DNA from 2 places in the Mycolicibacterium brumae genome. Region 2 is predicted to be linked to the other one. Evidence: riboswitches for the same ligand, from Rfam matches in the RefSeq annotation. Region 2 holds a riboswitch; the other holds the start of a gene.

Region 1 (15,619 bases), 580 kb from region 2:
CTGACAAAGCATTACGGCTCGACGGTGGCCGTCGACGACCTGACCGCCACCATCGAACCGGGTGTCGTCACCGGCTTCCTCGGCCCCAACGGGGCCGGGAAATCCACCACCATGCGGATGATCCTCGGCCTGGACCGCCCCGACGCGGGCAGCGCCACCATCGACGGTCGCCGCTACCGGGACCTGGACCGGCCGCTGCGCACCGTCGGCGCGCTGCTGGACGCCCGGCAGTTCCAGCCGACCCGGTCGGTGCGTGCCCACCTGCGCTGGATCGCCGCCGCGGACGGCATCCCGGCCGCCCGGGTCGATGAGGTGCTCGGCCAGGTCGGTCTCGACTCGGTCGCCGGGCGCAAGGCCGGAACGCTGTCGCTGGGGATGTGCCAGCGCTTCGGCATCGCCGGCGCGCTGCTCGGCGACCCGCGGGTGCTGCTGTTCGACGAACCGGTCAACGGATTGGATCCCGAGGGCATCCGCTGGGTGCGGACCCTGATGCGCGACCTGGCCGCCGAGGGCCGCACCGTGCTGGTGTCCTCGCATCTGCTCTCGGAGATGGCCGACACCGCCGACCAGCTGCTGGTCATCGGCCGCGGACGACTGGTCGCCGCCACCTCGGTCGCCGACTTCACCGCGGGCGCCTCCGCGTCGGCGGTGCGGGTGCGCAGCCCGCAGCGCGCCGAACTGCGTGACGTCTTGACCCACGCCGGGCACACCGTCTCCGACGACGGGGACGCGCTGATCGTCGCGGACACCGGCCCCGAGACCGTCGGCGAACTCGCCGCGGCCCACGGGCTGACGTTGCACGAGCTGACCGCGCGGCGGGCCTCGCTGGAGCAGGCCTACCTGGAGGTCACCGAGGCCGTCACCGACTACCAGGGGCGGAGCCGATGACCCGCGCGCTGGCCTCCGAATGGCGCAAGCTCATCAGCACCCGCACCCCGTTGTGGGCGGCCGTCGCGGTGGCGGCGCTCTCGCTCGGGGTGGCGCTGCTGCTCGGCTACACCGCCTACCCGTTGACCCCGATGGCCCCGGAGAAGGCCGCCACCGGCGTCGCGCTGCTCGGCGTCCCGGCGTTGATGGTGCTGGCCTCGATCTCGGTGACCGCCGAGTACCGCTCGGCGATGATCCGCACCACGTTCCTCGCCACCCCGAACCGCGCCGCGGTGCTGACCGCGAAGGCGCTCGTCGCCGCGGTGTGCTGCGCGGTGCTGGCGGCGCTGGCCACGCTCGGATCGGTCCTGGTCGCCCGGTGGGCGGCCGCGCCGCGGGCCGCGGCCGGACTGGACCTGGCGCACGCCGACACCTGGCGCGCCGTCGGGGCTGTGGCGCTGGTGGCCGCGCTGGCGGCCGTGGCCGCGGTCGGCGTCGCGGCGGTGCTGCGCGAGGCCGCAGCGACGGTGGCGGTGCTGCTGATGTGGCCACTGGTCATCGAGTCGGTGCTGGGCACGCTGCCGTCGATCTCCGCGCACGTCGGCCCGTACCTGCCGTTCGCCAATGGGTTGGCGTTCGCACGGGTGCCCGCGTTCACCGCCCCGTTCCCGATGGCCTGGGGCGAGCTCGGCAGCCTGGCCTACTTCACCGGCTTCGTCGCGGTGTGCTTCGCCGCGGGGCTGGTGGCGATCAGCCGTCGAGACGCGTGATCGCCCGCTCGCGGTGGCGCGGCGGCAAACGTGAGTGATCTCTCCGGACTGCCGCGCGGAGCACTCCCCGACAGCGGATAACGTGGACGCACATGGGGAGAAATTCCGGCGCCGCGATCCCGGCGATTGTGATGGCCGTGTTGCTCGCGTTCACCGTCGTTGGTTGCGGGCGTGACAAACCCGCCGACGGGTCGGAATCGGAGCGCGCCGCCGCGGCCGAGGAGTTCGCCCAGCAGCTGCACGGCGACGTGACCCTCGACGCCATGATGAGCCACCTCTGGTACCTGCAGGACATTGCTGACCGCAAGGGCGGCAACCGGGCGATCGGCAGCCCCGGCTACGACGCGAGCGTCGACTACGTCGCCACCCAGCTGCGTGAGGCGGGCTTCGAGGTCCGCACCCCGGAGTTCGAGGTCCGGCTGCCCAAGAGCGAACCGGGCACGGTCCGCGCCGGCGACGCGTCGTTCGTCGCGCACGCGCTGAACTTCTCCACCGGGACCACCCCGGACGGCGTCACCGGCGATCTGCTGGTGCTGCCCATCGAGGACGACAGCCCCGGCTGCGCCGACGACGATTACGCCGGCCTGGACGCGACCGGCGCGGTGGTGCTGGTCAACCGCGGCAAATGCCCGTTCGCCGACAAGCTGGCGGTGGCCACCAAGGCCGGCGCGGCCGCCGTCGTCGTCGCCGACACCACCGACGAGAAGCAGATGGGCGGCACCATCGGGGAGAACAGCGAAGTGAAGACCCCGATCGTCTCGGTCACCAAGGCCGACGGCGCCGCGCTGCGGGAGCACCCCGGCCCGGTCACCCTCACCGTCGAGGCCAGCGTGCAGGAAATCGCGGTCCGCAATGTCATCGCCCAGACCGAGACCGGCTCCAGCTCCGATGTGGTGATGGTCGGGGCGCACCTGGACTCGGTGCCCGAGGGCCCCGGCATCAACGACAACGGCTCCGGGGTGGCCGCGGTGCTGGAGACCGCGAAGAAACTCGGCCCGAAACCGGAGATCGCCAACGCGGTCCGGTTCGCGTTCTGGGGCGCCGAAGAGGTCGGCCTGGTCGGCAGCCAGAAGTACATCGAGACCCTCGACGAAGCCGAACTGCGCGATATCGCGCTGTACCTGAACTTCGACATGGTGGGTTCGCCGAACCCCGGCTACTTCACCATCGACGGTGACCAGTCCACCACGATCCCGCGGAACCAGCCGGTGCCGCGGGTGCCGGAAGGCTCGGCCGGCATCGAACGGTTGCTGTCGGGATACCTGCGCGGCCAGGGCAAGGAATCCCGGGACACCTCGTTCGACGGCCGATCGGACTACGACGCGTTCACCTTCGCCGGAATCCCGTCGGGCGGACTGTTCTCCGGCGCCGAGGGGGAGATGACCCGCGAGGAAGCCGAGCTGTGGGAGGGGCAGGCCGGCCAGCCCTACGACCCGAACTACCACAAGGACTCCGACACCCTGGAGCACATCAACAAGACCGCGATGGACATCCAGGGCCGCGGGGTGGCGTACGCCGTGGGTTACTACGCGCAGGACCTCGGCGGGCGCAACGGCGTTCCGGCGCGCGAGGACCGCACCCGGCACGTCGTCCCGCCCAGCTGAGCGGAACTGGGCACAACCCGTTACCCAACCGAGGCATGAGCCGAATACCCTGATCCGGTGATCGGATCCCGGCTGCTTGCGGCACTCTCGGCGACGGCCCTGCTGGCCGCCTGCACCACCTCGCAGCAGCCGACCGACGCCGAACCCGAAGCGCCGACCCCGCTGGCCGGTGAGCTCGCCACCAAGGTCACCACCGACGCCATGTGGGTGCACCTGGAGGCGCTGTCGCGGATCGCCAAGGCCAACCGCGGCAACCGCGCCGATGGCACGCCGGGCGGTGAGGCCAGCGTCGAATACGTGGTCAACACCCTGCGAGACAAGGGATTCGAGGTCTCCACGCCCGAGTTCAGCCGGGTTGAGACGGTGGACGTCGGGGATCCGAGCCTGACCGTGTCCGGCATGGTCTATCAGGTGGATCAGGCGTCCCTGCTGCTGCCGACTCCCAAGGGCGGGTTGACCGGGACGGTGGTCCAACCGGTCAAACCGGCCGGGTGCGCGGCCGCGGACTACCGCAAGGTCCCCAAGGGCGCGATCGCCGTCGTCGACGACACCGGATGCTCGGTCGGGGAGAAGGCCGCCGCGGCTTCGGAAGCCCGGGCGACGGCGGTCCTTGTGGTCAGCGATGGCGGCAGCAACGGCAGCCCGAAAGGACTGTTCGGCCGCAACTACTACGAAGGCCTGCCCATCCCGGTGGCGGTGATCGGCAGCTCCGCGGGCGCGGCGGCCCGCAAGTCCCAGAAACCGGTGAAACTGGTGCTCGACGGCAAGTCGGTCAAGCACACCTCACAGAACGTGTTGGCCCAGACCAAAACCGGGTCGACGGAGAACGTGGTGCTGGTCGGCGCCCACCTCGACAGCGTCACGGCCGGGCCCGGAATGAACGACAACGGCTCCGGGGTGGCCGCGGTGCTGGAGACCGCGCTGGCCCTGGGCCCGGAGCCCGCGGTGAACAACGCGGTGCGCTTCGCGTTCTGGGGCGCCGAAGAGCGCCAGGCCGCGGGCTCCATCGACTACGTGTACGGCCTGGACCGCGACGCGCTGAACGACATCGCCCTGTACCTGAACTTCGACATGGTGGGCTCGCCGAACGCCGGCTACTTCACCTACGACGGCGACCTGTCCGGACCGGCCGACGCCAACCCGGACCCCGACACCGTTCCGTACGGGTCCGCGGGCATCGAGCGGACGCTGGCCGGGTACCTGAACCTGGCCGGCAAGCGGCCCGCGGATTCGGGTTTGAACCAGCGCTCGGACCACCGGGTCTTCCTGAACTTCGGGGTCCCGGTCGGCGGAATCACCACCGGCGCAGACGAACTCAAGACCAAGACCCAGGCGCGGCTGTGGGGCGGGAAAGCCGGCCAGGCCTTCGACCCGAACTACCACAAGAAGACCGACACCCTGGAGCAGGTCAACCGGGACGCGATGGCCATCACCGGCCCGGCCGTCGCATTCGCCGTCGCGACCTACGCGTACTCGATCGAGGGCGTCAACGGGGTGCCCGCGCGGGACAAGCGACACCGCACCCCGTTGGCCAGGTGAGGCGCGCCAATGTCTGATGACCCGACGGATCCGTTCCGGGCGCAACCGGAACCGCGCACTCAGCGGATGGCCCGGCCGGCCCAACCGACCGAGCGATTCGAGCACCTGACGGAGCGCTTCGCCCCGCCGACGGCAGAGTTGGCCCCGCCGACGGAGCAGTTCGCTGCCCCGACGGAGAAGCTGGCCCGGCCGACGGACCCGCACGCCGAATACCGACGGCAGGCAGACCTGTTCTTCGCCGGGCAATCGGCGCCCCGGATCGCCCCCGCGGCGCCGCCGCAGCCCCCGGCCGGCCCGCTGATCTTCGACCTGCGGCCCTGGCACGCGCTGTGGGGAGTGTCCGTCCTGTGCCTGCTGGCCGCGTTGTTCTCCGACTCGATGTTCGGCTGGATGCTGCTGGCGGTGGCCTTCGGCGTCGGCGGCTGGTGGGCGATGCGGAAACGGGTCGGCTGGCCGCCGGACGTCCGCGAGACGCTGACGCGTCGACGCCTGGCGCCGCCCACGCCCGCCGGCGCGCAGCCACCCGCCGCGCCACCGATCCCGTTCCGGCCCATGACCGTTTCGGAGCTGTTCACCGGCAGTCTGCGGATCATGGCCCGCAACTGGCCCACCCTGGTCGGCATCCCGGTGGCCCTGCTGTTCGGCGTCGTACTGGTCGTCTACGCCTTCGCGATGGCCATCGGGCACTTCGTGTTCGACACGGCGTCGTCGCTGGCCGGTGGGTCGCTGCTCAGCGGTGACCTGATGTCGAACATGATGATCCTCTACGTCGTGTTTCTCGTGGTGATCGCCGCGATCGGGCTGCCCGCCGACGCGCTGCTGATCGCGCTGTCGGTCAGCGCCACCGAGGACGCGGTGCGCGGCCGCGGCATCCGGTTCGGCGCGGTGCTGCGCCGGGCTCGGCGCCGGATCTTCGCCGTCTGTCGACTGACCCTGGTGTTCTACGCGGTGATCTTCCTGACCGACATCGTGATGATGTTCGCGGTCGGCGCCGCGGTGATGGCCGGGGCGCCGGAGATGCTGAACTATCTGGCGCTGGTGGCGGCGCTCGGCGTCTTCGCGTTCGGGGTGCTGTTCAGCCTGTCGCCGATCGTGCTGGTGGTCGAAGGCCGCGGGGTGTTCGACTCGTTGCGCCGGTCGGCGACGATGTCGAAACCGGCGTGGGGTCGGATCCTGGGGATCCACCTGCTGTGGGTGGTGTGCGTCTTCCCGCTGGTGTTCGGCGGGTTCTTCGTCGGCTTCAATGTGCTGTACTTCGCGCTGGCGCTGGGAGTGATGATCGCCTGGGTTCGGGTGCTGCAGGTGCTCGTCTACACCGATCTGCGGATGCGGCAGGAGCACTACGAGCAGCAACTCATCGCCGAGTGGACGCAGAACACCGGGCGGATGCCGTTGTGACGCGATTCAACGTCCCGCCGGGCTGGCCGCCACCGGCGCCGGGGTGGTTCCCCGACCGGGCCTGGGCGCCGGATCCGGCTTGGCCGCCGGCTCCGCCCGGATGGCAGTTCTTCGTCGACGAACCCGCCGCAGCCGTGAGACAACCGTCGGTGGTCGGCGGCTGGCTGGCGCGGTTCGCCGCGCTGCCCAAGCCGCTGTCGATCGGCGTCGTCGCGGTGCTGGTGGTCAGTCTGCTGACCCTCGGCTTCAACCGGGCGATGCAGCCCGAGGTGATCGTGCTCAAACCCGTCGACCAGCGCGGAAACATTGTGTACGACGAGATCGACTGGGACCTGCGCACCCCGAGCATCGAAGTCGACTGCTCCGGCGGCTGGCCGTCGCCATTCGACGTCAGCGGCCACGCGCGTTCCTGCGGCTCGAACGCCGACGCCACCTTCGCCTGCTTCCGCGACGAGGACGCGGCCCTGATCGCGTGCGTGCAGGATCCGTTCGCCGAGGAGTTGGCTTACATATCGGCCACCGGCCTGGATGAGCCGCGCCAGCCGCTGAAGGAGGATCCGCGCCCGCTCGGCCTGGAGCTCAGCGACGGCGCGCAGTGCCAGGCGCGCACCGGCGGCGCCTGGGGCTCACCCACCCAGCACCCGGATTGGATCGGCTACTACGGCTGCCGCTATCCCGATGACGAGGACGCCTTCGCCGCCGTCTGGGGGCCCGGTGACCGGGACAACGGCATCGACAAGGGCATCGGGGGCTGGAAGGTGTCGGTCGGCTCCGGCGAGGGGAAACTTAAAACCGAGCGGGTCACCAAGGTCATCTACGTGGGAACCACCTGACGCGCCCAGGGAACGCCTCAGGCTTCAGCTGTAGTTGTAAGCGCTGAGCGGGAACGTCTTCGCTTCGCGGAACGCGTTCGCCGTCGACGTCGGGCGCAGCAGCGTCGCCTCACCGGCGTGGTTGAAGTAGTAGGACCGCGCGCTCGCGCAGTCACCCGCGTAGAACACCGTGTCATCCAGGTGCGACGTCATCCGGGCCAGGAAGTCGGCGTTGGCCTCTTCGGAGACCTCCACGGTCTGCTTGCCGCGGCGTTGCGCCTCGCCGAGCACCCGCTGCAGGTGGATCATCTCGCATTCGATGGTGGTGAAGTAGGACAGGCCGCTGTAGGAGTATGGTCCGGCCAGGTTGAACAAGTTCGGGAACTCCGGGACCGAGATGCCCTGATAGGCCTGGAACCTGTTGTCCCGCCACCACTTCCCGAGGTTCCGGCTGCCGCGTCCGATGACCTCGATGGCCGGGAAATTCGCGTCCCACAGGTCGAATCCGGTGGCCAACACCAGGGTGTCGATGTCGACCTGCTGGCCGTCGAGGGTGCGGATGCCGTCGGCGGTGATCTGCTCGATCCCGCCGGCTTGCAGGGACACGTTCGGCTTGTTGAAGGCGCGGTAGTACTCGTTGGAGAAAGTGGGGCGTTTGCAGCCGAAGTCGTAGTCCGGCTTCAGCGCGTCGCGCACCTTCGGGTCGCGGACACTGAGTCGGCGGAACAGGTGCGCCGCGCCGGCCGCGATCCGGTTGACCGGGTTCAGCTGCCGGAAGTGCAGCACGCCGACCACCATGATCACCTCGTAGACCAGATCGGTGACCGTGCGGGCGCCCTTCTGCGCCAACGGGATCCGATTGAACACGCTGCGAACCGGCGCGGGGATGGCGAAGTCCACCTTCGGCGTCACGTAGATCGGGGTGCGCTGGAACACCGTCAGCTCGTCGGCGGTCTTGGCCAGTTCCGGAATCAACTGCACCGCCGTCGCCCCGGTGCCGATGATCGCGATCTTGCGGCCGGACAGGTCCAGGTCCGGATCCCACGCCGTGGTGTGCACGATCTGGCCCGCGAAATCGGTGATGCCGGGGATGTCCGGGGTGTGCGGTTGGGACAGGTATCCGGTGGCGGCGATCAGAATCCGCGGGTTCAGGGTCTGCCCGTCGTCGAGGGTGAGCCGCCAGCGCTGCTGCTCCTCGTCCCACTGCGCGCTTTCGGCGCTGACCCCGAAGCGCATGAGCCTGCGCACGTCGTACTTGTCGGCGACGTGCTCGGCGTAGCGCTTGAGCTCCGCGCCGGGCGCGAACAATCGCGACCAATTGGGATTGGGTTCGAAGGAGTAGCTATAGGTGGTGCTCGGGATGTCGACGGCCAGGCCGGGGTACCGGTTGACATGCCAGGTGCCCCCGAGGTCGTCTTCGCGTTCGACGATGACGATGTCGTCGATGCCGATCCTGCGCAGCGCGATGGCCGCGCCGATGCCGCCGAATCCAGCGCCGATGATGACGGCTTCCGGGAAGTTCTCCATAGGTCGACGGTACCGCAGGTACCGCCTATTCGACAGGTGTCAGCAGTCGCAGCGCGGCGTCCACGGCGAGGGCCGGAACGTCGGGCAGCGTGCCCGGCGCCGGGCCGGAGCGAGGCCGGCGGGGAATGAGGTCATGCCCGGCGTTGGCGATCTCCACGATCTCGGTCTCCGCCCTGATCAGCGTCGCCGCGGTGGCGAGTTCCTCGATGCTGCCGAAGGGATCCCGCGCGCCCTGGGTGAACACCGTCGGCGCGGTGATGTCCGGCAGATGCTCGGTGCGCAGTCGCTCCGGCTTGCCCGGCGGGTGCAGCGGATAGGAGAACAGCGTCAGCACGGCGACCTCGAGGCCGCCGGCGACCGCCATCGACGTCATCCGGCCGCCATAGGAATGGCCGCCCGCGATCACCGGCCCGAGGGCCAGGCCGCGCGCCCACCCGACCGCCTCGGCGACGCCGGCCTGGTCGGCCGCGGCCGACCCCGACGGCGGTCCCTTCGGCCGTCGGCGTCGGTAGGGCAGGTTGTACCGGACCGCCAGCCACCCGCGCGCCGCCCATTCGTCGCAGACCCGGACCAGCGTCGGGGTGTCCCGGTTGCCGCCTGCGCCGTGCGTGAGCACGACGACCCCCGCCGGGCTGCCGTCGGGTGAGTGCGCGACGCCGTCGATGGCGTCCGGGCCGGTCATGATCGCAGGCGGAACAGCGCGTTGACCGGGCCGTGCCCGTGGCCCAGCGGGTACGCGGCGCGCAGACATTCGGTGACCCAATCCTTGGCGAACGCGACCGCCTCGGGCACCGAGTAGCCGTGCGCCAGCGCGCAGGTGGTGGCCGCCGCCAGGGTGTCGCCGGCCCCGTGATCGTGGCCGGTGTCGATCCGCTGGGTGTTGAACTCGAAGAACCCGGTCCCGTCGTAGAGCAGGTCCGGGCTGCCCGCCGACGAGCGCAGATGCCCACCTTTGACCAGCACCCACTGCGGGCCCAGGTCGTGCAGGGCCCGGGCGGCGTCGCGCTGGCTGGCGTCGTCGACGACGTCGATGCCCACCAGCAACCGCACCTCGTCGAGGTTCGGCGTGATCACGGTGGCCAACGGGAACAGCACGTTGCGCAGCGAATCCAGGGCGCTGTGGTGCAGCAGCGGGTCGCCGTGCATGGAGGCGCACACCGGGTCCACCACCAGCGGGACCGTCAGCTTCTCAGACGTCCAGGTGTGGGCCACGGTCTCGATGATCTCCGCCGACGCCAGCATTCCGGTCTTGGCCGCCGAAATGCCGATATCGGAGGTCACCGCCGCGATCTGGCCCGCGATGATGTCGGTCGGGATCTCATGGAATGCCCTGACCCCCACCGAGTTCTGCACGGTGACCGCGACGACGGCCACGCAGCCGTGCAGTCCGAGCATGGCGAAGGTGCGCAGATCGGCCTGGATGCCGGCGCCGCCGCCGGAATCGGAGCCGGCGATGGTCATCACCCGGACGGGGGGCTCTCCGGGCGGGGATAGCGGAAGCAGGTTCACACCCGCGATCCTCGCAGAGTGGGCTCGATCGGGAGGTAGACCTGATTGCCGTGTTGGGCGAACTCTGCCGATTTCGCGTCCATCCCGGCCTGCGCGACGGCGGCGCTGCCGTCGCCGTAGGCGTCCCGGATGTCCTGGGTGATCCGCATCGAGCAGAACTTTGGGCCGCACATCGAGCAGAAGTGCGCGGATTTGGCGGGCTCGGCCGGCAGCGTCTCGTCGTGGTAGGCACGCGCGGTGTCGGGATCCAGGGACAGCGCGAACTGGTCGTGCCAACGGAATTCGAAGCGCGCCCGGCTCAGCGCGTCATCGCGCAGCTGCGCCCGCGGGTGGCCCTTGGCGAGGTCGGCGGCGTGCGCGGCGATCTTGTAGGCGATCACCCCGTCTTTGACGTCCTTGCGGTCCGGCAGCCCCAGGTGCTCCTTGGGCGTGACGTAGCAGAGCATCGCGGTGCCGGCCTGGGCGATGATCGCGGCGCCGATCGCCGAGGTGATGTGGTCATAGGCCGGCGCGATGTCGGTGGCCAGCGGGCCCAGGGTGTAGAACGGGGCCTCCTCGCAGAGCTCCTCCTCCAGTCGCACGTTCTCCACGATCTTGTGCATCGGCACGTGACCGGGGCCTTCGATCATCACCTGTGCGCCATGGGATTTCGCGATCTTGGTGAGCTCACCCAGGGTGCGGAGTTCGGCGAACTGAGCGGCGTCGTTAGCGTCGGCGACGCAGCCCGGGCGCAGGCCGTCGCCGAGGGAGAAGGTGACATCGTAGCGGGCGAGAATCTCGCAGAGCTCGTCAAAATTGGTGTACAGGAACGATTCCCGGTGGTGGGCCAGGCACCAGGCGGCCATGATCGAGCCGCCCCTGCTGACGATGCCGGTCACCCGGTTGGCCGTCAGCGGGACGTAGCGCAGCAGCACGCCGGCGTGCACGGTCATGTAGTCCACGCCCTGCTCACACTGCTCAATCACGGTGTCGCGGTACAGCTCCCAGGTCAGTTTGGTGGGATCGCCGTTGGTCTTCTCCAGCGCCTGATAGATCGGCACGGTCCCGACCGGGACCGGAGAATTGCGCAGGATCCATTCGCGGGTTTCGTGAATGTTCTTGCCGGTGGACAGATCCATGATGGTGTCCGCGCCCCAGCGGGTCGCCCACACCATCTTGTCGACCTCCTCGCCGATCGACGAGGTCACCGCGGAGTTGCCGATATTGGCGTTCACCTTCACCCCGAACGCCTTGCCGATGATCATCGGTTCGCTCTCGGGGTGGTTGTGGTTGGCCGGGATGACGGCGCGGCCGCGGGCCACCTCGGCGCGGACCAACTCCGGGTCGACACCTTCCCGGACGGCGATGAACGCCATCTCGGCGGTGATCTCCCCGGCGCGGGCCCGCTGCAGCTGGGTGCCGCGATCGGCCACGATGCCCGGTCGAGGCGGCAGCCCGCGTTCCAGGTCGATGGCGGCGTGACTGTCGGTGTACGGACCCGAAGTGTCGTAAAGGTCCAGGTGTTCGCCGTTGGTCAGGTTCACCCGGCGGAACGGGACCCGGGCGCCGTCGGGCAGGGTTTGGTACGCCTTTTCGCTGCCCTCGATGGGCCCGGTGGTGATTGACGGGTCAACAGAAACACTCATCGCAATCCTCCCTACGCCGGCATTACCCGGACAGGTTCATACGGTCGACGGCCCCAGCCGTCCTCTCAGCGCTTTCGGATAGCGCTCCCGTGGTACCCCGCCAATGTAACCCAAGTCACCGCCGGGCGGTGCGGGTGGGCGGCGGCAGTCAGCTCAGTTCGACCAGAACCGGGGCGTGATCGCTCGGAGCGGTGGCGCCCTTCTTGGGCCGACGCTCGTCCTTCACGATCTCGGCGGCCGACACCCGCGACGCCAGTCCCGGCGAGCCGAGGATGAAGTCGATCCGCATGCCGCGGCGCTTCTGGAACGCCAACTGGGTGTAGTCCCAGTAGGTGTACACCCCCGGACCCGGGGTGTAGGGCCGCACCACGTCGGTGAACCCGGCGTCGGCCATCGCGGTGAACGCGGCCCGCTCCGGCGCGGACACGTGCGTCTTACCGTCGAAGGCGGCCATATCCCAGACGTCGTCATCCTCCGGGGCGATGTTCCAGTCACCCACCAGCGCGATCGGCGCCGACGGATCCGCGGCCAGCCAGCCGGAGGCGGTGTCCCGCAGCGCGGCAAGCCATTCCAGCTTGTAGGCCAGGTGCGGGTCGGTCAGCGAACGACCGTTGGGCACGTACAGGCTCCACACCCGCACCCCGCCGCAGGTCGCGCCGATCGCGCGGGCCTCCACCGTCGGGTCGATCCCGTCCTTGCCGAATTCGGGCTGACCGTCGAAGCCGATCTGCACATCGTCGAGCCCGATCCGGGAGGCGATCGCCACCCCGTTCCACTGGCTGAGCCCGACGTGCGCGATCTCGTAGCCGAGCGCCTCGAACGCCAGCGCGGGGAACTGCGCGTCGGTGCACTTGGTCTCCTGCATGGCCAGCACGTCGACGTCGCCGCGGGCCAGCCAGTCGGTCACTCGTTCCACCCGGGTGCGGATGGAGTTGACGTTCCAGGTCGCCAGGCGCATGCGTGGTCCTCTCGGTGCCAAATGAAGCCGAACGAAATCAGTGGCCGAACGGGTCGGCGACCTCGCCGGGCATCCAGGCCAGCCCGGGCACGCCCCAGCCGTTGCGTTTGACGGTCTTCTTCGACGCGCGGGCGTGCCGGCCGATCAAGGTGTCGATGTAGAGGAAGCCGTCCAGGTGCCCGGTTTCGTGCTGCAGCATCCGGGCGAACAGACCGTTGCCCTCCAGTTCGATGGGGGAGCCGTCGGCGTCCAGGCCGGTGACCTTCGCCCAGGTCGCCCGGCCGGTCGGGAAGGACTCGCCGGGCACTGACAGGCAGCCCTCGTCGTCGTTGTCGGGGTCAGGCATGGTCTCGGGGATCTCCGAGGTTTCCAGCACCGGGTTGATGACGACGCCGCGGCGACGTTTGGTCTGCCCGCGGTCATCGGCGCAGTCGTAGACGAACAGCCGCAGCGGCACGCCGATCTGGTTGGCGGCCAGGCCGACTCCGTTGGCCGCGTCCATCGTTTCGTACATGTCCTCGATCAGCGCCGGGAGGTCAGCCGGGAGGCTGCCGTCGGCGCCGACGGGCACGGGCTGGGTGGGGTTGTGCAACACGGGGTCGCCGACGATGACGATTGGTCTGACTGCCATGATCTCCCAAGCTTAAATCGCGACCGACGCGCGCCGACATGTGGCCGGTCGGCGCCGCGGGGCGTGATTGAATAACGGCCGAACTACAAGTTTGTCATTCGGTGGGCAGCGGAGGAGGACCAGCCGGGATGAGGGACAACGCCGCAGCTCCGGTCGAGCTTGATTCGAGCGAACCCGCCGACGGCCTGACGCGACGCGAACACGACATCCTGGCTTTCGAGCGGCAATGGTGGAAGTACGCCGGCGCGAAGGAAGAGGCCATCAAGGAGCTGTTCTCCATGTCGGCCACCCGCTACTACCAGGTGCTCAACGCGCTGGTCGACCGACCGGAGGCGCTGGCCGCCGATCCGATGCTGGTCAAGCGGCTGCGACGGGTCCGGGCGACCCGCCAGAAAGCCAAGGCCGCGCGTCGGCTCGGCTTCGAACTGAGCTGACGATTCCCAGTTTCGCCTAACCCACCGATATGGTGGACGCGATGAACGAGCGCGTACCAGATTCCTCGGGGCTCCCGCTGCGGGCCATGGTGATGGTGTTGATCTTCCTTGGCGGGGTTTTCCTGCTGGTGGCCTTCCAGGCGATGTCCTCCAGCGGGCCGTCGACCAGCACGTCGGCGACCACGTCACAGAGCACGTCGGCGAACGCGGAGACCACCACCTCGGAGGCCCCCGCGCCGAAGCCTGAGGTCCGGGTCTACAACATCTCGGAGGTCGAAGGCGCCGCCGCCCGCGTCGCCGAGCAGCTGACCGGCGCCGAATGGGTGGTCAGCGAAACCGGCAACCTGGGCGAGCTCGTCGGCCCCGAAGGACCGCCGGAATTGCCCGGTGTGGTCGAGAACACGGTCTACTACGGTGAGGCCGAGGGCGAGAAGGAAGCCGCCGAGGAGATCGGCACTCTGCTGCAGGCCCCGGTGCACCCGCGCTCGCCCGAAATTTCCTGGCAGCCACCCGGCGTGATCGTCGTCGTCACCGGCTAGGCTCTAGAGCCATGGTCAAGCCCGCGTTCCCAGAGCCCTGGGGTAAGTCAGCCGTCGCAGTCCTGTTCGCCGCACCTGTCGCGCTGCTGAGCGCGTGTGCGCCTCCCGGAGAGGTGCCCGCCGACGCGCCGGGCACCACCCCGTCGGTGTGGACCGGCTCGCCCGCGCCGGGCAGCGGCGCCGAAAGCCACGGCGAAGAGTCCAGCGGCTCCGAGGCGCTGGTCGTGCCGCTGCGCAACGTCGGCGGCGCCGAGGTGGCCACCGCGACCTTCGATTTCGAGTCCGGCTTCGTCAAGGTGACCGTCGAGACCACCGGGACCGCGGCGCTGACCCCCGGCTTCCACGGCCTGCACATCCACGCGGTCGGCAAGTGCGAGCCGAGCTCCACCGCCCCGGCCGGTGGCGCCCCGGGCGCGTTCCTGTCCGCCGGCGGCCATTTCCAGGCCCCCGGGCATTCCGGACACCCGATGAGCGGCGACCTGAGCTCCCTGCAGGTCCGCGAAGACGGTTCCGCGCTGCTGGTCACCACCACCGACGCGTTCACCGAGGACGATCTGAAGGCCGGCTCCGGAACCGCCATCATGATCCACGAGGGCGCCGACAACTTCGCGAACATCCCGGACCGCTACTCCGCCGACGGCGTCGCGGGCCCGGATGCGAACACCATGGCCACCGGTGACGCCGGATCCCGGGTGGCCTGCGGTGTCATCAGCGCCGGCTAACGTCGAACGCATCCCCTTCGAGGGGTCCCCGCGGCCCACGCTGGGCGTGGAGTGGGAGTTCGCCCTCGTCGACGCCCAGACGCGCGACCTGTCCAATCAGGCCGCCTCGGTGATCGCCGAGATCGGCGAGAACCCGCATGTGCACAAGGAGTTGCTGCGCAACACCATCGAGGTCGTCACCGGGGTCTGTGACACCGTGCCGGCCGCGATGGCGGACCTGCGCTCCACCCTCCAGGTGGTGCGGAACGTGGTGCGCAACAATGGCATGGAGCTGTTCTGCGCGGGCACCCACCCGTTCGCGCAGTGGGAGGCCCAGGAACTGACCGAGGGCCCGCGGTACGCCGAGCTGATCAACCGCACCCAGTGGTGGGGCCGGCAGATGCTGATCTGGGGCGTGCACGTGCACGTCGGGGTGTCCTCGGCGCACAAGGTGATGCCGATCATCTCCTCCCTGCTCAACCAGTACCCCCACCTGCTGGCGCTGTCCGCGTCGTCGCCGTGGTGGGAGCACGAGGACACCGGCTATGCGAGCAACCGCGCGATGATGTTCCAGCAGTTGCCGACCGCGGGCCTGCCGTTCCAGTTCCAGACCTGGAGCGAGTTCGAGGGCTTCGTCGGCGACCAGAAGAAGACCGGCATCATCGACCACATCAACGAGATCCGTTGGGACATCAGGCCGTCGCC
Region 2 (15,619 bases):
GAGCTGGGCGCCGCCGGGGTGCCGGCCGGCCCGATCAATGATCTGGCCGAGGCGTTCGCGTTCGCCGAGCAGCTCGGCATCGCGGCGACGGTCCCGGTTCCCGGCAGCTCCACCCCGCAGGTGGCGAACCCGATCGACCTTTCGGCGACCCCGGTCAGCTACCGCAGCGCGCCGCCACCCCTGTCGTGAGCATCACCGTCCGGCGGCTCGCCCTACACGCCGACCTGGGCCTGACCCTGGTCGCCGGTCGGGAGAACGCCGGCCGGGCAATCAGCTGGGCGCACCCGATCGAGTTGGCCGATCCGACCCCCTACCTGTTCGGCGGCGAACTGGTGATGACCACCGGCCTGAAGGTCGCCGACTCCGACGACGAGCAGTTCGAATACGTCCGCCGGCTGTCCGGGGCGAACGTCGCCGCGCTGGCGTTCAGCACCGGCCAGTCCTACCGCCGGGTGCCGGACGGAATCATCCGCGCCGCAGACGCTTTCGGCCTGCCGGTGCTGTCGGTGCCCGCGCCCACCCCGTTCATCGCGATCACCCGCGCGGTGATCGACGAGATCAACGCCGAGCAGGTGCGGGAGGTGCGGCGGGTGGTCACCCAGCAAGAGATCCTGGCGCGGGAGACGCTGCGCGGCGGCGTCCCCGCGGTGGTCGCCGCGCTGAGCCGGCTGCTGTCGGCGACCGCGGTGGTGCTCGACCCGGAGGGACGCGCCCTGGCCGCCGCCGGGGCCGACCCGGACCGGGTGGCCGCCCTGGGCGCGGATCAGATCGCGGCCGTCGCGAACCGGTCCCGCGGCCCGACGGCCCGGGTGGTCGCCGACGGCGACGGCTACTGCCTGCTGCAGCCGCTTCGGGTGACCGAAGCGGTCCGCGGCTGGCTGACGGTGCGCACCGCCGGGTCACCGGCCAGCACGGATCGGCTGCTGGTGGCGCACGCCGTCGCGCTGATCTGCATCGAGCTGGAGAAACCGGACCGGGTCCTCGACACCGAGACCCGGCTGCGGGACGCGGTCACCCGCACGCTGCTGCGCACACCGGAGGCGGTCGAGCCGGCGGTGCTGCGCTACTTCGGTTTCGACCCCGACGGCGAGGTGACGGTGCTGGCCCTCACCGACGCCGGCCCCGCGCTACCCGCCGCCGAACAGGCGCGTAAAGCGCTGTCCGACACCGCGATCCCGTTCCTGATGTGCGGCGACGGAGATGATCTGGTGGTCGTGCTGCCGGCCGCCGAGGCCGCGTGCGCGGACCGGCTGCGCCGCGATATGACCGCCCAGTTGCAGCGGCCGGTGGGTGCCGGGGTCAGTGCGGCGCAGCCCGTCGGCCGGCTCGGCGCCGCGCTGACCCAGGCCCGCACCGCGGCCCTGGCCGGCGGGCCGGGGACACTGTCGCGGTTCGGCCGGCTCGGCACGTTCGGGGTGCTGCTGGGTTCGCGCAGCGACGCCGAACTGCGGCTGATCGCCGCCGCGCTGGACCCGCTCGACGAGGCTCTGGCCGCGACTCTGGCCGGCTACCTGGAGCACAACGGGCACGTCGAGAACGCCGCCGCGGAGCTCGGGGTGCACCGGCACACCATGCGCAACCGGCTGGCCCGGATCACCGAGACGCTCGGCACGGATCTGGCGTCGGCCGACACCCGCGCGCAGCTGTGGCTGGCGCTGCGGGCCCGCGAGGTGCTGGCGCTGCGCGCGGACTGCTAACCCGGCTGAGGCGGGCTAGGTGACGTCCGGATGTGCGCCGGTGAGTTCGAGATCTCCCCGAGCGTGCATTGACGGTCATGCCTGAGCGCGAGCGGCCAACTACGGCACGTTTTCCTTCGCGAGGGGCCAGGTAGCGCACGTTTTCCTGCTCCAGCGTCCACCTACAGCACGAGCGTCCACCTATGTGCACAACACCCCAGGACCGCCCGGTCTTAAGCGGACACCATGGAGCCCTCGAGCACTACCGGGCCGCTCGCCGCGATTATCGTGCCAAAACTGGCCACTCGCCGCAGTTTCCGTGCACTACCTGGCCAGTCGCTGTCGACGTCAGGCTGTTCGCGACACGACGTCGCACCGGCGTCGCCACCGCGCACCACGGGCCGGCATCAAACCCCACCTGCCACTTTCGCAACAGAACCTAGCCCGAACCGATCCAACGAGCGGTGGATCTGACCAGCGCGGAGGACCTGCCCGCCGACCGAATCCGGCCGTTCTCTGGACGTGAGTTATGGTGGTCGACAAATGACACGGGGTGCCGCGACCAGCGGCTGAGATCAAACCCGTCGAACCTGCTCCAGTTCACACTGGCGAAGGGAATGTCTGACGATGAATCACTCACCCTCCATCCGTCGCCCGTTCGCGGTGCGCCGACTCACCCTGCTCGCGGCTACCGCGCTGACGCTCACCATGGCCCTCACCGGCGCGCTCACCGGCTGTGCGGGCAGCGACCCGGAGGGCGCGGAGGGCCAGCGGACCACCGTGCGTTTCGCGCTGGACTGGACTCCGAACACCAATCACACCGGCCTGTACGTCGCCATGAACCGCGGCTATTTCGCCGACGCCGGCATCGACGTCGAGGTGCTGCCGTACAACAACACCAACCCCGAGGTGCTGGTCGACGCCGGTCAGGCCGAGTTCGGCATCAGCTTCCAGGACACCGCCACCATGTCGATGGCGACCGGGGCCGACCTGCGCTCGGTGCTCGCCGTCGAGCAGACCTGGGCCACCGAGGTCGCGGTGCTGGCCGACCGGGATGACATCACCAGCCCCGCCGACCTCGACGGCCTGACCTTCGGCGGTTTCGACAACCCCGCGGAGACGGTCACCATGCGCGGCGTGGTGCAGGCCGCCGGCGGCAAGGGCGACTTCGAGACCGTCGTGCTCGGCACCACCGCCTACGAGGCGCTGTACTCCGGCGATGTCGACTTCACCGTGCCGTACGTGGCCTGGGAGGGCCTGGAGGCCAAGCGCCGCGGCGTCGAATTGAAGACCTTCGCCTACACCGACTACGGCTTCCCGGACGCCTACGCGGTGGTCGTCGTCGGCAACAGGACCTGGCTTTCCGACAACCCGGACGCCGCCCGCGCGTTCGTGGGCGCGCTGCGCCGCGGCTACCAGGACGCCATCGACGACCCCGCCGCCGCCGCGGCGATCCTGCAGCAGGAGAACTCCGGCCTGCTCACCGACCTGGACCTGCTCGTCGAAAGCCAGCAACTGCTGGCCGAGAAGTACATGCTCGACGAGAACGGCGAGTTCGGCCGGCAGACCCTCGAGCATTGGAGCGAGCTCGGCGCGTTCCTCTACGACAGCGGGCTGCTGACCGACCGGGACGGGGCGCCGCTGCGCGAAGCGCCGGACTGGTCGACGTTCTTCAGCAACGAATACCTGTAGCGGTGCGCTCCCGGGCGAACCTGTGGGCGCCGCTGGTCTTCCTCGCCGTTCTGATCGCGGTGTGGGAGGCCGCCGTGCGCGTCACCGGCGTGCGCCCGCAGGTGCTGCCCGCGCCGTCGCGGGTGGCCACCGCCGGTTGGGTGCAGCACGACGCCATCGCCGGCCACGCGCTAGCCACCCTGGGGGTGACGGCGGTGGGTTTCGGGGTGTCCCTGGTGTTCGCCTGGGCCGTCGCCATCGCGATCGACTTCTCGCCGCTGGCCCGCCGCGGCCTGATCCCGCTGCTGGTGGCCTCGCAGACCATCCCGATCATCGCGATCGCGCCGTTGATGATCATCTGGTTCGGCTTCGGCCTGCTGCCGAAGGTGCTGGTCGTCGCCCTGGTCACGTTCTTCCCGGTGGCGATCGGCCTGGTCGAGGGATTCGCCAGCACGTCGCGGGAGGCCTCCGCGCTGCTGCGCAGCATGGGCGCCGGGCGGGGACGCGAGTTCGTCCTGGTCCGGCTGCCGTCGGCGCTGCCGATGTTCTTCACGTCGCTGCGGATCGGCATCACCTACGCGGTGATCGGCGCGATCTTCGCCGAGTACGTCGGCGCGAAGTCGGGGCTGGGCATCTACATGAGCGTGCAGAAGAACGCGTTCCGGACCGACCTGGTGCTCGCCGCGGTGGCCGTCACCGCCGCCGTCAGCATCGGCCTGTACCTGTCCACCTTCCTCATCGAGCGGCTCGTCATTGGATGGCACGTCAAGGAGCGAAGGGCCGCCGCCGATGACCGGTGAGCCTCGGCTGGAGCTGACCGGGATCAGCCGCGAATTCCGGGTGCGCCGCGGCGAGAGCCGACGGGTGCTCGACTCGGTGTCGTTCTCCGTCGCCCCCGGCGAATTCGTGTCGGTGATCGGCCCGTCCGGGTGCGGCAAGAGCACCCTGTTCAACATCATCGCGGGCCTGGACTCCCCCGACGCCGGCCGGGTGCTGGTCGACGGGCGGGCGGTGGCCGGCAGCTGCGATCACGCCGCGTATATGCCGCAGCAGGACCTGTTGTTTCCGTGGCGCACCATCGCCGAGAACGCCGCGCTCGGTTTGGAGGTGCAGGGCGTTGCGCGCCGCGCGGCGCGGTCGCAGGTGCGGGAGTGGTTCCCCCGCTTCGGGCTCGACGGGTTCGAGGACGCGCTGCCGTTCGAACTCTCCGGTGGTATGCGGCAGCGCGCCGCGCTGCTGCGCACCGTCGTGCAGAAACGCAAGACGCTGCTGCTCGACGAGCCGTTCGGCGCGCTGGACGCGCTGACCCGCCAGGATCTGCAGGACTGGCTGCAGCGGGTGTGGGTGGAGCACGACTGGACCGCGCTGCTGATCACCCACGATGTGCGGGAGGCGATCCTGCTGTCGGACCGGGTGGTGGTGCTGTCCCCGCGGCCGGCCTCGGTGCGGCTGGTGCTCGACGTCGACCTGCCCAAACCTCGCGGCATCGACGTGCTGGCCGCCCCGGAGTTCGGCCGGCTGGAGCGGGCGCTGTTCGAGGCGCTGCGCGGCTGAGGGCCCCGGGATACGCGAACACTGGTTGGAGAGACGCGCTCGCTGGTGCGCCGGAAGGGATTCGAACCCCTAACCTTCTGATCCGTAGTCAGCGGACAGGAAGTCGGTTCGACTTCCATTGATAAATCGGTTACATTTATTTATGCGGATAGAGATCAACCGCAGTGCCCGCCAGCAGGGCATCACCGATGACGAGATCCGCAGCGCCATCGAGTATCCCGCCCTCGTTGTTCCAGTCCCTTCCCGCGTATTCGCCGACGCTCAGTTGCTGCCGCACATCGGCCGATACGCCGACAACGAACCGCTGCTCGAGGTCGTCGGCGAAGTCGCCGCCGACACCATCGAGGTCTTCCACGCGATGCTGCTGCGTTGGGCGACCGTCACCGCCGCAGGCATCGTCGACCACATCACCCCCGACGACATTGCCGATACCCAGCGGCGATAAAGACAAAGGAGGAGCACATGGCAAAGCGAACCGACGACGCCTACGCCGCAATGGCCGCTGACTTCGAGGCGAATCCCCCAGCGCCGAACGGTCCCATCACCGTCTACCCGGACCGTCTCCGCACCGGGCGTCCGTCCGGCCGGCGCGTGGCCACCGGCAACACCCCTGCCATTTCGGTGCGTTTCCCGGCTGACCTCCGTCGGGCCCTCGACGATCGAGCGGGAGCCGAAGATGCTCCGGTCGCTGAGATCATCCGTCGCGCCGTCGCCGACTACCTCCGGCGGCACAGCGCCTAGGTGAGGAACGCCGCAATCGTCGCGGCGACCAGCGCGACCACCACAACCAGCGCCACCGCGGCCGCGCCGACCAGCACTCGCGCCGAGCTCCACGTCAACTGCTGGTGCCAGCCATAGGGCGCCAGCCTGTCGTAGAGGAAGTGATCCAACTCAGAGGCCGGTTGCGGCTCCCATCTGCCGGTCGAGTCCTCGCGCACGACCATGCCGGTCAGCTGCACCGATTTGCCTTTCAGCAGAGTCATTCTCTGCGCCATGCCCACATCCGACACGCCGTGGTAGTTGAACCCTCCGACGCGGTCACCGGCGCCGAACTCTCGTTTGGCGAGAACGTCAGGCCCCTCAAGCCGGTATCGAGCACGTGACTCGTCGAAAGACACCACCGCCGTCTCATCGCCAAGCTGAGCCGCCATCACGTCCGGGCCAAGCCGGGCGATGGTGACTCCAGCCCCCCGGGCATCCCTGTCCAGACGCGCGATCGCCGACGAAACCGATTCAGAATGCCTGTGTTCGGTCACAGATCTTCTTGACTCGTCGCGGAATCGCTCCCGAGGTGGAGCGCACGGAAGAGCAGAATCCCCTCCGACGCAGGCCGGAGGGGATTCTCTCTTGTGCGCCCGAAGGGATTCGAACCCCTAACCTTCTGATCCGTAGTCAGATGCTCTATCCGTTGAGCTACGGGCGCGTGCTATTCAGTTGTGTGGCGGAGGCGAGAGGATTTGAACCTCCGGTCCCCCGTAAAGGGGACAACTCATTAGCAGTGAGTCCCATTCGGCCGCTCTGGCACGCCTCCTCGACCTTGCAGAGGTTACCGGACCCGCTGCGCGAGACGAAAACGAGCACCAGAACCGCCGGATACAGAGGGTACATGGCCTCACTATGCTGACCCAAATGACCGCCCGTTTACGCCCGCTGATGGCCGAGCTGCCCGCCTACACACCCGGCAAGACGGTGCCCGGCGCGATCAAGCTGGCCAGCAACGAGACCGTGCACGGGCCGCTGCCCAGCGTCGCCGCCGCGATCGCCGACGCCGCCGAGACGCTCAACCGCTATCCCGACAACGGCTACCTGGCGCTGCGGCAGCGACTGGCCCGTCACCTGGGCGATTTCGCCCCGGAGGAGATCGCCGCCGGCGCCGGGTCGGTCAGCCTGTGCCAGCAGCTCATCCAGGCCACCGCGGGCCCGGGCGACGAGGTGATGTTCGGCTGGCGCGCCTTCGAGATCTATCCGCTGCAGATCCGCGTGGCCGGGGCCACCCCGGTCCCGGTCCCGCTGCGCGAGGCCACCCACGATCTGGACGCGATGGCCGCCGCGGTCACCGAGAACACCCGGCTGATCTTCGTCTGCAACCCGAATAACCCGACCTCGACCGTCGTCGACCCCGCCGAACTGGAGCGCTTCGTCGCCGCGGCGCCCGACGACGTCGTCATCGCCATCGACGAGGCCTACATCGAGTACGTCCGCGACGGTCTGGTCCCGAACAGTCTCGCGCTGGTCCGCCGGCACCCCAACGTGGTGGTGCTGCGGACGTTCTCCAAAGCCTGGGGGCTGGCCGGGGCCCGCGTCGGTTACGCCGTCGGCCATTCGGAGCTGATTACCGCGCTGGGCAAGGTGTACGTCCCGTTCACGGTCAGCACGCTGGCCCAGGCGGCCGCGATCGCCTCCCTGGACGCCCAGGCGGAGCTGCTGGCCCGCTCCGACGCCGTGGTGGCAGAACGCCGCCGAGTCAGCGCCGCGCTGATCGAGGCCGGATACGAGATCCCGCCGTCGCAGTCGAACTTCGTCTGGCTCCCGCTGCCGGGGCGCACCGCGGAGTTCACCGCGGCGGCCGCCGACCAGGCGCGGGTGCTGGTCCGGCCCTACGGCGACGACGGGGTGCGGGTCACCATCGGCGCCCCCGAGGAGAACGACGTGTTCCTCGGCTTCGCGCAGGACTGGATCGCGCGCCAGTAACCTGGCGCCGGTTTCGCGCCCCTGTGCCGCGGCGCTGGTAACGCAGGGCCGGTGCGCTTCCTCGCGAGTGACCTCAGGGCGATTCCAGGGCCCTTTTTCGCTCTCAGGTCACTGGCGTTGGGAGATCTCGGCCTCAGGTCACTGGCGGACCGGATATTTCGGCCTGAGGTCATTGGCGCCGGGCAGCGTCCGGCCCGAGGTCACTGGCAGACGCTGCCTCCGGCCTGAGGTCACTGGCGCGCACCCCGCTCCCCACTCTCCGCACCCGAACTCGCCACACCCAGTAGCCCGCTCCCCCCGTCGTTCCGCGGACGGCTACTGTCAGCTCATGGATTCCTACAACTCGGTGACCATCGACGTGAACGACCACGTCGCCGTGGTGACGCTGATCGGCCCCGGCAAGGGCAACGCGATGGGCCCGGACTTCTGGCGCGAGCTGCCGGAGGTCTTCGAGGCCCTCGACGCCGACCCGCAGGTCCGCGCGATCGTGCTGACCGGCTCCGGCAAGAACTTCAGCTACGGCCTGGACTTGCCGGCGATGGCCGGGACGTTGGCCCCGGTGCTGGCCGAGGGCGCGCAGGCCAAACCGCGGATGGAGTTCCTCGCCACGATCAAGCAGATGCAGAAGGCCACCAACGCCGTCGCCGACTCCCGCACCCCGGTCATCGCGGCGGTGTCGGGCTGGTGCATCGGTGGCGCGCTGGACCTCATCGCGTCCGCCGACATCCGCTACGCCAGCGCCGACGCCAAATTCTCCATCCGTGAGGTCAAGCTGGCCATCGTCGCCGACATGGGCAGCCTGGCCCGGCTGCCGTACATCATCGGCGACGGGCATCTGCGCGAGCTGGCGCTGACCGGCAAGGACATCGACGCGGCCCGGGCGGAGAAGATCGGACTGGTCAACGATGTCTACGACGACCAGCAGGCCTGTCTGGACGCCGCGCTGGCCACCGCCGCCGAGATCGCCGCGAATCCGCCACTGACGGTGCGTGGGGTGATGGACGTGCTCGACGAACAGCGCGCCGCCGACGTCGCCGCGAACCTGCGTTACGTGGCGGCCTGGAACGCCGCCTTCCTGCCGGCCAAGGACCTCGGGGAGGGCATCGCCGCGATCTTCGCCAAACGCCCGCCGAACTTCACCGGGGACTAGCCACGCGCATGCGAAAGGGCCGGGCACGCCGCCCGGCCCTTTGACGCGTCACGCGTTTTACACCCCGCCGTACTCCGGGCGCAGCACGCTGGCGATGGCGCCCAGCGGCACGTGCACCTGCACCGTGCCGCCGTCCATCGACCACTGGTAGGTGTTCCCGTTGTAGTTGACCGGGAAGTCGCGGGCCACGGGGTAGTCCGGCATCCAGATGATCAGCTCGTCGGGGGTCAGCGCCCAGGCCTTGTACGCGCCGGAGTACACCTTGTCCGGGGTCCAGCGCTCCGGGATGAACGGGTACGCGGTGGGAGACGGGCCCTTCGGCGCGGCGGCCAGGGCCGGGATCAGGAACGGCTCGATCATGGGCGGCAGCACCACCAGCGGGTCCAGGCCCGGCTTCATGATGTCGGCGAGCATCAGCCGTCGGCCCTGCGCCATGTCGAAGGTGTAGGTGCGGTAGGCGTTCGCGGGGAACGGGCCGTCGGAGTGGTACGTCTCGTGGAAGACCGCCGACAGCGCGCTGCCGTGCTGGAAGATCTGGAAGTTCTCCTCCGCGAAGCTGTCCACGGCCATCTTGTCGGCCGCGTTGCGCCAGTTGCCCATCAGCGTGGTCAGGTACTCCCGCAGCACCGGCCCAGAGGTCGGGTCGTCGATCAGGCCGCCCGGCAGGGCCAGCTTGATGTCGCGGACCGCCTTGCGCGGGGACACTGCGGTGGTGCGGCAGTACGCGCCGTCCCACCCGCCGCCGATGTCGCCGCAGAAGGACTCCACCGACGCCGACGCCGAGGGGGTGAGGGTCACCGTCATACCCACCGTAATGGCCGCGGTGGCCAGTGCTTTACCGATACGCACGCTGTTCAACCCCTTTCGGGCGTTACGGGAGCTCGACGTTGCTGGCCCGCCAACGGCCGTCGACGTACTTCATGGTCATCTTCATCCGGCTGCGGTCCAGCCGCGGGTCCGGAACGTTGGTGTTGGACACCGCCTGGTCGATGAAGAGCAGCACGACGGCTTCGTCCTTGGTGTTGGACTGCACCGCAGACTCCACCACCTGGCCGTGCGCGGTCGCCTTGTTGTCGATCAGCAGCTGCCGCAGCTTCCCGCTGGACTCGGAGTACATGTCCTTGAAGTCGCCGGTGGCGCCGTCGAGCACCTGCGCGAAGTTCTCGTCGACCTTGTTCGAGTCGATGCTGGTCAACACCAGGGCGTAGGCCACCGCGGCGCGCTGGGCGGCCGACGCGGCGTTCTTGAGCTGTGTGTTGTTCCAGTACTGGTAGCCCAGGAACCCGGTGGACGCCAGCAGGCCGACGAACAGCACACCGGCGGCGATCAAGGCGATCAGCCGCTTCGACGAGGACGCCTTGGCCTCGCTGTCCTGCTCACCCAGCCAGGCCAGCTCGGTGTCGGCTTCTTCGACGGGCGCGTCTGCCTCGTCGTCGAAATCGACCACCTCGTCGCCGGCGTCGGCCGTCTTGGCCTCCACGGTCGCGGCCTCGACCACCTCGGTGACGTCGCCGTCGTCGTCGGTGGCGGCCACGTCGACCACCTCCGTGACCTCAGCCGTCTCATCGGTGTCTTTCGCGTTGCCGTTCTTTTTGGTCGTCACGACCATCAATCATGCTCCTGCTGGGTGAAGTGCCTGGTGCGGGGTCACCGCGGCGGCTCGATGGGCAGCGTGGGGCCGCCGTACTCGGTCGGGACGGTGTACCGGCCCTTGGGGGTGGGATCGGTCTGGCGGCCCAGATCGGCGCCCATCGGCGGGCCCGCGGTGTCGTCACCGGCCGGCCGCGGCGCGTTCTTGGCGCCACGGATCAGCACCGCCGGATCGGTGTCCCGGCAGTAGGTGTACATGAACGGCTCCGGGTAGTCCGCCGACGACACCGGCAGGCGCGGCGTGCCGTAGTCGCAGGTGTAGCGCGGATAGATGGACAGGTTCACCCACACACCGCTGCCGTACATGGTGCTGCCCAGCGAGTCGAGCATCGATCCGCGGTAGTCCGGCCACAGGCTGCTCAGCGCGGGTGTGCGCAGGTAGAGCACCTGGGTGGTGGTGGTCAGGTTGCCCAGCAACTGCACCATGGTGTCGGAGTTGTCGTTGATGACGTTGTCGACCTGGCCCAACGTGGCCGGGGTTTGGGCCAGCAGCTTCTTGTAGCCCTCACGCATCTTGTCGGCGGCGGTCAGCACCTCGTCGATATTGGCGGAGGCGGCCGAGATGCCGGCGTTCTTGTCCGAGATCAGGTCCAGCACCACGCGGCTGGTGCGCAGCGTCCGGGTGGTCTCCGGAAGCACGCCGTCGATGGTCGACAGCAGGTACGTACCGCCGTCGATGATGCTCTCCAGCTTCTCCGGGCCCTCGGTGCTGAGACTCAGCTCCTTCTTGATCGTCGCCATCTTGTCGGTGTCGATCTGCTTGGACAAGCCGTCGGTGTTGGCCAGGAAGGTGGCCAGGTCGATCGGGATGTTCGCGCGGTCACGGGCGATGACGCTGCCGTCCTCCAGGAACGGACCGCTGTCGCCGGCGTTCTTGTCGCCGAGGAAGTTGACGAACTGCTCACCGGCGGGTGACAGACCCGAGACCCGGACATCGGAACTCGCCGGGATGTCGATGTGCTTGTTCATCCGCAGCACGGCGTTGACGCCGTCGGGAACGATGTCGAGCTGCTCGACCCGGCCGACCTGGACGCCCTGGTAGGTGACGTCCTGCCCCTCCAGCAGACCACCGGAGCGCGGCAGCTCCAGGGTCATGTTGTAGGTCCGGATGAACGGGTTGAACCGCAGCGCGTTGATCATGATCCAGACCAGCGACAGCACCAGCACCAGGATCAGCGCGATGGTCGACAACCAGGTCTTATTGCGATGTCCCCACTTGACGGCGCCGACGACGCCGTCCGCAGCTGCCCCGATCACGGCGCCGGCTCCGTGGCCGGGCCCACCTGAGCGGGCGCCACGCCGTGCGCCGGGGCGATCACGGTCTCACCGGATTCGACACCGGGGGCCGACTCGGCGCCCGGGTCCTGCTGGGTCACGCCGTGCGCGTTGCCGGTGACCGTCTGGTCGGCCGGCGCGGGCGCCACCGGCTCATCCAGCGTCGGTCCGGGCGCGGGGCCCTGCGGCGCGGGGACGATCAGCCCCGGCACCGTCGGGTCGGGAATCACCGGCACCTGCGGCACGTCCGGCCCCTTTCCGACAATGCGTTCCTGCAACCGGTAGAGGGTGTACTTGAACGCGCCGACCAGCTTCTGGAAGTCGTCCCACTTGGGCCCGTGGAAACCGAGGTCGCCGCGGAAGCCGATGTCCGGGATGTGCCCCAGAATCAACCGGTCGACGCTGGTGCGGATGGACAGGCCACTGCCCGGGGTCGCCTTGATGACCGGGGGCAGCAGGCGGTTCAGGCCGTACAGGTCGGTTCCGGGGGCGGTGGCGACGTCGTTCCAGGCCGCCGCGATGGTGTTCAGGTCGCCGATGACGCTGCGCCCGCTGGTGTCGGTGCCGGCGATGGACGGGAACTTCTCCAACTCCCGCGTCGTCGCGCCGGCCAGCACCACCAGGTCCGCGATCTGATTGGTGTTGTCGTGCAGCACCTTGGTGGCCGGGGCCGCGTCACGCAGCACCTCGTTGATCTTGTCGTTGCGGGTGTCGATCGCCTCGGCGAGGTCCGCAGTGGAGGTCATCGCGGTCTTGATCTGCTCGCTGCGGGAGTTCAACTTGCCCAGCGTCCGGTTGGTCTGATCGATCAGGTCGCCGAAGGCCTTGCCGTGGTCGCCGGTCGCGCGGCCGAAACCGTTGACGATGTTCGTCAGGTTCTGCACGGTGCCGCCGTTGACCATCAGCGCCGCGGCGGACAACACCGACTCCATGGTCGCGCCCGCCTTGGTCTGCTCCAGGCCGAGGGTGTCGCCCTCTTTGATCAATGGCGTGTTGGCCGGCGCGTCCTCGGGCGGGTTGAGCGCGACGAACACGTCGCCCAGCGGGGTGGCCGAACGCAATTCGGCGACGGTGCCCACCGGCAGCTCCACGCCTTCCTGGATCCGCAGCACCGCGACGGCGGTGTAGTTCTCGGCCTTCAGGCTCTCCAGCGAGCCGATCTGCGCGCCGTTGACCCGCACCAGCGCGTAGTTCGGCAGGTTCAGCGCGTTCTCGAACACGGCGTTGATGCGGTACCCGCCGGTGTCCATCATTCCGGGCCGCGGCAGCGGCAGGCTCGAGATGCCACCGCAGCCCGCGGTGGTGATGGTGACGCCTGCCACCATCGCGGCGATCGCCAGCGGCCTGCGCTTGCGGCGTTGCGCTGCGGTCACGGTCACCCCCATCACTTCTGCCCCATCGTCGCCATGCCGTCCAGAATGTAGGTCAGCCCGAGGTCGGGCCCGTAGTCCTGGATCGTGCCGGTGCTGCAGCCCAGCTGCCGCAACCGCAGGATGTTGCACACTTCCTTCATGTGCTGGGTTTCGAACAGCACCCGGTCGGTCATCAGCCGGATCCGCAGCGCGCCGTTCTCCCGGTCCACCACGTTGTAGACGTTCTCCAACACCAGCGGCGTGAGGTTGAGGAACTCCTCCAGATCACGCTTCTGATCGACGGCGGTCTGCACCACGGTGTCGGCGTTGCTCACGATGGTCTTGATGTGCTCCCGGTTGGCGGCGAGGATGTCGCCGGCCTGCTCCAGCACCGAGTTGATCATCCTGCCGGTGGTGCCGGTGCCCAGGTCTTCGTCGGCGAGCACGTCGGTCAGGCCGCGAACCGTCGAACCGAACTGGCGCAACAGCGCGTCGTTGTCGGCCGCCGCGGTGAACAGCGAGTCCACGTTGCGGACGATGGTCTGGGTCTGCTCCTTGGTCACGTCACCGCGGTCCGAGGACAGCTTCAGCGCCTTGGCCAACTCCCCGAGCGAGGATTTGATCAGCTCGCCGTTGCCCTCCACGGAGTCGGTGGCGCTGTTGATGACGTCGGCCATCGGACCGTTGCCGTTGTTGTCGCCGGCCATCGCCGAGGCCAGCTTGTTGATGGTCTGCAGCACCTCGTCGAACTCCACCGGAACGTGGGTGTTGCTCTGGTCGATGGTGTCGCCGTTCTCCAGCACCGGACCCGTTCCGCTGTACACCGGGGTCAGCGCGATCTGCCGGTCGGTCAGGATGGCTGTCTGCAGGGTGACCGCCTGGACGTCCTTGGGCACCTTGACGTTGCCCTCGATGGAGAACTCGACCTCGACATAGCCGTTCTTCGGGGTCACCTTGGTGACCCGGCCGACCGGCATGCCCAGCACGGTCACCAGGTTGTCGACGTACACGCCGTTGGCGCTGGCGAAGTTGCCGGTGACGTGGATGGTGTCCACCCGCGCCTTCACCTCTTTGATGATGAAGCCCGCGATGACCAGGCCGACCACGGCCAGGGTCGCGACGATGACGAGGACTCGTTTGCTCATTTGCAGTCCTTGAAGTACTGGATCATCCCGAACTGCTTGGCCCGGCCGCTGATCGCGCACATCCACGAGTCATTCAGCAACCCGTTGCCGATATTGAAGTCGATGGCGTTGCCGGTTCCGGTGGAGTTGGCCAGGTTGCGCAGGGCCACCGGGCCGATCTGCAGGATGTTCTCCACCAGGTCGTCGTGGTCGGCCAGCATGCCCGACAGCGTGTCCAGGTCGGTCAGCAACTTGTCCAGGTCCGCGCGGTTGTCGACGATGGTGCCGTCCAGCGTGGTGAACAGGCTGGTGAGCGCCTGCATCATGGAGTGGAATGCGGCTCGGCGGTTGACGAACTCGCCGACCAACTGCTGGCCCTGGTTGACCAGCAGCCCGATGTTGGACTGCTGGGCGCGCAGCGTGTCGGTCACCTGCTGGGTGCCCGCCAGCAGGGTGCCGATCTGATCGCGGCGGTCCCCGATGATCGAGGACAGTGTGTGAATGTTCTTCATCGCCTGCGGGACCAGCGGCGGCAGCGTCTTCATCTGCTCGCCCAGCACGCCGATGGACTCCGCCATCTGCTCGGCGTTGAACTCCTTGTAGCTGTGCGTGATGTCGGTCAGGGCGGCCTGCAGGTCATACGGCGCCTGGGTGTGGTCCAGATCGAAGTGGTCGTTGGGCAGTTCACCGTCGCCGGCCGGGTACAGCGCCAGGTACCGGGAGCCCAGGATCGTGGTCACTTTGATGACCGCGCGCGAGTCCTTGCCCAGGCGCACGTCGTTCTTCACCCGGATCTTGCCCTCGACGTGCTGGCCGGCCAGCTTCATCGAGGACACGCTGCCGACCTCGATGCCGGCGACCGTCACCGTCTGGCCGGGCATCAATGCGCCCGACTCGGAGAACTCCAGCGTGTAGGACTTGTATCCGAGGTTCAGGGCGCTGACGAACAGCATCAGCGCGATCAGCGCGCCCGTCACGCCGAGCGCGATCAAGCCCAGAACGGTCCGGTTGCGGTCCTCGAGCGTCTTTTCCCTAGCCATTTGCCAAGTTCCTGCACCTCGGGGTGTGCATCGCCTTGTTGCCGGGGGTGGCCGCGTTGACGATGATCGGGATGATGTCGTTGAAGCCGGGCATGAAGCCGTTGAGGTTCAGATCGCAGGCGTAGGCCTGCGTGAACGCGCCCTCACCGGAGAACCGCGCCAGGCCCTTCAGCATGATCGGCAGGTTGGCGCCGAGGAAAGCCAGCTGTGGCTCGATCTCGGTCATGTGGCTGACGAATCCGGGCTGCCGCTGAACCAACTCGTCCAGGGACGGCCGAACCTCATTGCTGATCGATCCCAGTTGGGACACCACCCGGGAGATCGACCCCATCGAGTCGATGAGTTCGGGCCGGCGGTTGTTGAACGCCGCGACGACGTCCTGAACCTGGTCGATATTGGTGTTCAGCGCCTCGTTCTGGTCGGCCAGGTTGCCGAC

The links. A riboswitch is a leader RNA that binds a small molecule or an ion and turns the genes downstream of it on or off. The one in region 2 is predicted to bind thiamine pyrophosphate.
Region 1: linked by a shared signal. The riboswitch ahead of thiC (phosphomethylpyrimidine synthase ThiC) and the one ahead of L2Z93_RS00700 (ABC transporter substrate-binding protein) in region 2 are both predicted to bind thiamine pyrophosphate.

The regions. Positions count from the first base shown of each region.
Region 1 is NZ_CP104302.1:3,542,252-3,557,870, reverse strand. It holds gene L2Z93_RS17415 (ABC transporter ATP-binding protein) at 1-888, shown strand, start outside; gene L2Z93_RS17410 (hypothetical protein) at 885-1,637, shown strand; gene L2Z93_RS17405 (M28 family metallopeptidase) at 1,730-3,241, shown strand; gene L2Z93_RS17400 (M28 family peptidase) at 3,302-4,780, shown strand; gene L2Z93_RS17395 (hypothetical protein) at 4,790-6,178, shown strand; gene L2Z93_RS17390 (hypothetical protein) at 6,175-7,011, shown strand; gene L2Z93_RS17385 (flavin-containing monooxygenase) at 7,036-8,517, opposite strand; gene L2Z93_RS17380 (alpha/beta hydrolase family protein) at 8,543-9,199, opposite strand; gene thiD (bifunctional hydroxymethylpyrimidine kinase/phosphomethylpyrimidine kinase) at 9,196-10,026, opposite strand; gene thiC (phosphomethylpyrimidine synthase ThiC) at 10,023-11,651, opposite strand; TPP riboswitch at 11,643-11,752, opposite strand; gene L2Z93_RS17365 (exodeoxyribonuclease III) at 11,800-12,609, opposite strand; gene L2Z93_RS17360 (peptide deformylase) at 12,647-13,240, opposite strand; gene L2Z93_RS17355 (nucleoid-associated protein NapA) at 13,369-13,674, shown strand; gene L2Z93_RS17350 (LytR C-terminal domain-containing protein) at 13,716-14,213, shown strand; gene sodC (superoxide dismutase[Cu-Zn]) at 14,225-14,935, shown strand; gene L2Z93_RS17340 (glutamate--cysteine ligase) at 14,916-15,619, shown strand, end outside.
Region 2 is NZ_CP104302.1:131,159-146,777, reverse strand. It holds gene L2Z93_RS00710 (CaiB/BaiF CoA transferase family protein) at 1-189, shown strand, start outside; gene L2Z93_RS00705 (PucR family transcriptional regulator) at 186-1,697, shown strand; TPP riboswitch at 2,216-2,311, shown strand; gene L2Z93_RS00700 (ABC transporter substrate-binding protein) at 2,304-3,368, shown strand; gene L2Z93_RS00695 (ABC transporter permease) at 3,371-4,147, shown strand; gene L2Z93_RS00690 (ABC transporter ATP-binding protein) at 4,137-4,901, shown strand; tRNA gene L2Z93_RS00685 (tRNA-Arg) at 4,945-5,064, opposite strand; gene L2Z93_RS00680 (hypothetical protein) at 5,044-5,346, shown strand; gene L2Z93_RS00675 (ribbon-helix-helix protein, CopG family) at 5,364-5,642, shown strand; gene L2Z93_RS00670 (hypothetical protein) at 5,639-6,157, opposite strand; tRNA gene L2Z93_RS00665 (tRNA-Arg) at 6,252-6,324, opposite strand; tRNA gene L2Z93_RS00660 (tRNA-Ser) at 6,341-6,432, opposite strand; gene L2Z93_RS00655 (pyridoxal phosphate-dependent aminotransferase) at 6,531-7,592, shown strand; gene L2Z93_RS00650 (crotonase/enoyl-CoA hydratase family protein) at 7,921-8,742, shown strand; gene L2Z93_RS00645 (mannan-binding protein) at 8,800-9,546, opposite strand; gene L2Z93_RS00640 (Rv1363c family protein) at 9,614-10,351, opposite strand; gene L2Z93_RS00635 (MlaD family protein) at 10,390-11,649, opposite strand; gene L2Z93_RS00630 (MlaD family protein) at 11,646-12,992, opposite strand; gene L2Z93_RS00625 (MCE family protein) at 13,052-14,164, opposite strand; gene L2Z93_RS00620 (MCE family protein) at 14,161-15,183, opposite strand; gene L2Z93_RS00615 (MCE family protein) at 15,176-15,619, opposite strand, start outside.